2 linked regions of the Actomonas aquatica genome follow. The protein of the gene in region 1 interacts with the protein of each later gene in a pairwise test. Links are inferred from orthologs where the notes say so. Each region holds a gene or a part of one and is shown on either strand. Other genes may lie near its edges.

The links. Proteins that work in one complex are often made in the same cells at the same time.
Region 2: the proteins of rpe (region 1) and eno interact in binary tests that used the Escherichia coli proteins (3 or more experiments, as listed by UniProt). The link is inferred for Actomonas aquatica from one-to-one orthologs.

What each region holds. Positions count from the first base shown.
Region 1 is NZ_CP139781.1:205,424-208,307, reverse strand. It holds rpe (ribulose-phosphate 3-epimerase), read left to right. Parts: upstream 1-1,048; coding sequence 1,049-1,720; downstream 1,721-2,884. Other genes in the region: K1X11_RS00795 (PEP-CTERM sorting domain-containing protein), read right to left, coding at 2,601-2,884; K1X11_RS00800 (hypothetical protein), read left to right, coding at 2,149-2,604; K1X11_RS00805 (hypothetical protein), read left to right, coding at 1,724-2,101; lptE (LPS assembly lipoprotein LptE), read left to right, coding at 484-1,026; K1X11_RS00820 (tetratricopeptide repeat protein), read left to right, coding at 1-457. UniProt on the Escherichia coli protein: Catalyzes the reversible epimerization of D-ribulose 5-phosphate to D-xylulose 5-phosphate.
Region 2 is NZ_CP139781.1:1,171,361-1,174,180, reverse strand. It holds eno (phosphopyruvate hydratase), read right to left. Parts: upstream 2,158-2,820; coding sequence 844-2,157; downstream 1-843. Other genes in the region: K1X11_RS04495 (ankyrin repeat domain-containing protein), read right to left, coding at 2,327-2,820; K1X11_RS04505 (exosortase/archaeosortase family protein), read left to right, coding at 1-764. UniProt on the Escherichia coli protein: Catalyzes the reversible conversion of 2-phosphoglycerate (2-PG) into phosphoenolpyruvate (PEP). It is essential for the degradation of carbohydrates via glycolysis.

The DNA of each region.
Region 1 (2,884 bases):
GTTGGACCGGCTCATCAACAACTACAGCCAGAGCCTCCTTGCCCCCGACGCCTACCTCGAGCTCGCCAAAACCCACTCCTCGCTCGTCGACGGTCCCGCCTACGACCAGGAGTCCACCCGCGAAGCCATCACCTATTTTGAGGACTTCATGATCCTCTTCCCCGAAGATGACGGCCTGGCCGAAGCCCAGGAAGGTCTCGACGAGATGAAGTCCGTGTTCGCCGAGAGCAAAATGATCCTCGCCGACTACTACTTCAAATACCGCAAGAACTACAAAGGCGCCCGCGTCTTCTACAACGAAGCCATCACCGCCTTCCCGGGTTCCGAGGTCGCCGATCGCGCTCGCTCGCAGCTCGACATCATCGACTCGATCGAAGCCGAGCGTGAGGCCCTCGCCCAAGGCGAGCAGCCCGCCACCAAACCGACCAAGCGTAAGAAGTTCCTCGGCATCTTCTGATCGCCCGAGACTCCCGCACCGCTCCCATGGCTCGCCTTCGTGACCGGCTCCCCTCCGCCGCGAGCCTCCTGCTGCTTGCCTGCCTGAGCCTGCTCGGCCTCTCCGGCTGCGCCCACTACTCGCTCGGCACCGGCGCCACCGAGCCGCTCGCGTTCTCGACCCTCTACGTCGAGCCGGTCAGCAACGAAGCCGCCTTGCCGCAGGCCGTCGCCCTCGTCACCCGCGAGCTCCGCACCGCCCTGCTCCGCGACGGCCGTGTCACGCTCGCCCCCGATGCGGCCTCCGCCGACGCCGTGCTCTCCGTCAACCTCTTTGACTACGGACGCACCCTCACCGCCGTGCAGCCCAACGACACCGCCCTCGCGCGCAAATTCGATCTCGCCCTCGGCGCCCAGTGCACCCTCGTCAACCAGCGCACCGGCGAACCCATTTTCAAGAACCGCACCGTGCGCGTGACCCGCCAGATCTTCGTCGATGACGGTCAAAATCCGGCCGAATATCAGGCCCTGCCCCACCTCGCCGATCAACTCGCCGACTGGGTCGCGCACGCCGTGCTCGACGTCTGGTAAACGAGCGTTTCGACTCGGAGCAGTGAAGCCACTGCACGCTCCTCTCCTCGCCCCCTCTCTTCTTGCCGGCGACCACGCCGCCCTCGGCGAAAGCGCCGAAGTCGTGCCCGCCCACGGCCTCCATTGGCTGCACGTCGACATCATGGATGCCCACTTCGTGCCCAACCTGACCTTTGGTCCCGAAGTCGTCGCCGCCCTCCGCCGCCGCCCCGCACTCAAAGACACCTTCTTCGACACGCACCTCATGCTCGACGAGCCCCACCGCTACGTCGAAGCCTTCGCCCAGGCCGGATCCGACCAGATCACCATCCACATCGAGCCCGACTACGACCACGCCGCCACCCTGCGCCAAATCCGCGAACTCGGCTGCAAAAACGGCATCGTGCTCAACCCCGACACCCCGGCCAGCGCAGTCGAACACCTCCTGGACCAAGTTGACCTCGTGCTGGTCATGACGGTGCAACCCGGCTTCGGCGGCCAGAGCTTCCGCACCGCCATGATGCCGAAGCTGGAGCAGCTCGACACCTGGCGCCGCGAACGCGGACTCAACTTCCGCCTCCAAGTCGACGGCGGCGTCGACCTCAAAACCGGCCCCCTCTGCCACGCCGCGGGCGCCGACACCTTCGTCGCCGGCACCGCCTTCTTCAAAGCCGCGGACCGCGCCGCCTTCGCCGCCACCGTGGCGAGCTGGTAATATATGAAGCGACAGCGCAGCGCGAAAGACTTTGCCGCCGGTGCGCTCCTACTCGCGTTAATTGCCGGAGCCTTGGTTTGGTGGGACCATCGGATCCGCTCGGCCATCTCGGAAATCGATGTCACGTCACTGGCAATTTCGGAAGAGACTGAATTGCCGTCCTACGAGACGCGAATTCTGGACCTCGGATATGCCTCTATAGCGGTCCCGTCGGATTTTCCTCGTGAGCTCTCCCATGCCGGCGATGGGCCGTTCGTGCTGAGCGAGCCGGCCAGCGGATATCGAATTTTGTTTGGAGCGCCCCAATCCACCCGAGCCCCCCAATTCGTAGAGATGCTGGCGGAAATCTCCTCTATAACGCGCCCGATGACCCGATTCTGAACTGGCACGACCTCGGGGTTCGCGCGGCCCGGGCACAACCATTTGGATTGAAAGAACGTCTCTTCAACGGACCCGCGTGGACGAAACGCGAGATCATCCTGCTCGGGTTGAAAGCCATGAGATTCTGGTCCTTCACCGAGATTACGATCGTAGAGAATCAGGAACTCGGCCTGATAGCGGCAAAAGCGAACGATAAAACCTCGTTGGAGATCGTGCACAAAGAATCAGGGATGTGGCTGATTTTGGACGTCTGGGACGCTCCTTGGTCCGACATCGAACTAGCCGCTTCCGTAATTCAACACTACGAACCGACAGCCTCTTGGTATGAGGGAGTGCCTATGATTGAGATGCTGTCGACAGCGGGAATACCTCAGCAAACGCAAGAGGCTACCGACTTTGATCCGTCGGCCGACGAGTTATTGCGGCTTGAAGAGATTGCCGAAGAGGTCCGGCTTCGTCGGGCGGAGAAAGCTGCTGCCCAAGAGTCGCTCCCGTCTCCCTAACCCTTACACAGGGTCTTCGTCCGACGTCGGCGCCAGATGCCGAAACCCAGCGCGGCTGCGCCGGCCATCGCCGCATAGGTGCCGGGCTCGGGCACGGCCGACATCGACGGATTCAGCTCGATTGTTCCAATGTCACCGTAGGCGTCCAGAAACGCGCTGGACGCCTCGAATTCGTAAACCAAATACACCGTGCCGATGAAACTGGCGTTGGCTTGCACCGACGGGTTCTGCGCCAACGCGGTGTCGATGATGCCGGTTACGGCATCGAACTCCGTGTAGG
Region 2 (2,820 bases), 970 kb from region 1 along the record:
CGGTGGTTTGGTGGGACGCCAATCGCGTGGCCAAAGCGGCGGAAGCGGCGAAGGTGGACGTCGCGCCGAAGCGGAGGACTGAAGCGATTCCGCGGGTTTCGCGGGTGGCATTAGTGACCGCGACACTCGTGGTGGTGCTCGCCGAGGTGGGCACGCAATGGTGGTATGGCGGCGGCCGACAGGACGAGCCGACACGTCATTGGTATTTGGAGACCGTGCCCGGCTGGACCGGCTTGGAAATTGAGGATCGCGTGCTGGAAATGTTGCAGTGCAGCGAGGCGGAACAGCTCTCGTGGCGTGCCAGCGGAGGCGGTAGTGGCGGGGCGGTCGCGATGGTTTTGCGTTGGATAGATGACGCGCAGGATCGGGCGGGGGCGGCAGCCGGGCACGGTCCGGAGATCTGCATGCCGGCGATCGGTGGGCGGATGGTGCGCGAACTGCCGCCGGTCGTGGTGGATGTCGATGGCGCCCATTTGCCGTTTGCGGCCTACGTCTTCGAAACCCGCGGTCACACGCAGCACGTGTTTAACCTGCTTTGGGATGCGCGGCAGAATGAGCCTTTGGGGCGTTTGGGTTTAAGTGGAGCCAGAGGCATAGTTCACGCGCGACTGGATCGCGTGCTGCAGCGCGAGCGCGAAGCCCAGATCGATCGGGTGGTGGTGGCGCTGCAGGACGCCGCCAGTGATGCGGCGGCCGTGGCGTGGTTGCAGCGCGAAATGGCGAGGGTGCTCGAGCGCAGCCCGCTGGTGGCGGACGGGTCATGATCGCCGGGACCCAATAAAAAGCCGGCCCCGTGATGGGACCGGCTGAAAAAGCGAAGAACGAAGGGTTCTAATCCGAAGCTCAGAGCAGGCCGGCGTAGATCGCGGAAGCGCCGAGTTCCTCTTCGATGCGGAGGAGCTGGTTGTATTTCGCGACGCGGTCGGTGCGGGAAGCGGAGCCGGTCTTGATCTGGCCGGCGTTGAGGGCCACCGCGATGTCGGCGATGGTGGTGTCCTCGGTCTCACCGGAGCGGTGGGAGATGACGGCGGTATACTTGTTCTTGTGAGCGAGTTCGACGGCGTCGAGGGTCTCGGTGAGGGAGCCGATTTGGTTGACCTTCACGAGGATGGAGTTGGCCACGCCGAGGGAGATGCCCTTCTTGAGGAAGTCGACGTTGGTGACGAAGAGGTCGTCGCCGACGAGCTGGCACTTGTCGCCGATGGCGTCGGTGAGCTTCTTCCAGGTGTCCCAGTCGCCTTCGTCGCAACCGTCTTCGATGGAGTCGATCGGATACTTGGCGACGAGCTCTTTGTAGTAGGAGACGAACTCATCACCGGAGAACTCCTGACCGGAGGACTTCTTGAAGACGTATTTCTTCTTCTTCTTGTCGTAGAACTCGGAGGAGGCGACGTCGAGGGCGAGCATGATGTCCTTGCCCAGCTTGTAACCGGCCTTCTTCACGGCCTCGGCGATGGCATCGAGGGCGTCGGTGGTGGAGGCGAGGTTGGGGGCGAAACCACCTTCGTCACCGACGGCGGTCTGGAGGCCCTTGGCCTTGAGCACGGACTTGAGGGCGTGGAACACTTCGGCGCCGGCGCGGAGAGCGTCGGAGAAGGTGTTGAAGTTCACCGGACGGATCATGAACTCTTGGAAGTCGATCGGGGCATCGGAGTGCGCGCCGCCGTTCATGATGTTCATCATCGGCACCGGGAGAACCTTGGCGTTCGGGCCGCCGAGATACTTGTAGAGGGGCTGGCCGAGGGAGGCGGCGGCGGCGTGGGCGGTGGCGAGGGAGACGCCGAGGATGGCGTTGGCGCCGAGCTTCGACTTGGTCTTGGTGCCGTCGAGCTTGAGCATGGCGGTGTCGACGCCGACCTGATCGCAGGCATCGAAGCCGATGAGGGTCTCAGCGATGGAGCCCTTCACGTTGGCCACGGCGGTCTGCACGCCCTTGCCGAGGTAGCGCGCGGAGGCGGCCTTGGCCTTGGCGCCCTTGAGGCCCTTGACGGCGCCGTCGCGGAGCTCGAGAGCCTCGTTTTCACCGGTGGACGCACCGGAGGGAACAGCGGCGCGGCCCAGGGTGCCGTCGGCGAGTTTCACGTCGACCTCAACGGTCGGGTTGCCGCGGGAATCGATGATCTCACGGGCGTTGATGGCAGTGATGGTGGTATTCATGAGGTGAAAGGGTTTTCAGTTGAAACGCCGGACGCGGCGCGAACCAGCAGTGAAGCACAGGGGGCGGGCGAGGGAAGTCCAAAGAGGACGCCTGCGGATTGGACGCCAAGATATGCGAAGTGCCGTGGTGGCGGGGCGGTGCGCGGTGGGCCGCGCTAGCACGCGCGGTTTAATACTGCGGTCGAAGCAGGCCCCACTTTTCGAGGGTGCGGCGCAAACCGCTGGGCGGTTTGGGTTGCAGGGCGGCGGGCAGTTGTTTGTCGAAGCCGCGCACGATGGCGGTGCGCAGGACGGTCACGCCATTGTAGTTGCGCGACTGCAGGAGCTCGGGCGTGAAAAGATGTTCCGGGATCTGGTCGAGGTGGCCCTCGTAGGCCGCCGCGTGCAGGGGGGTGTCGCCGTGGTCGTTACGATGCAGCAACAGGTCCGGCGTGAAGTGCTCGGCGGGAATGTGGTCGAGCTGGCCGGTTTCGGCGGCGGCGTGGATGGCGGTGAAGCCGGCCTTGGAGGCGATGATGAGATTGTCGTGGATCAGGCAGGCGTCGGGGATCTGGCGCAGGTTGCCGGCGATGGCGGCGGCGTGCAGCACGGTGTCGCCGGAGTGGGTTTTGCGGAGCAGGGCTTCCTCGGTGAGCAGCTCGGCCGGGATCTGATCAAGGTGGC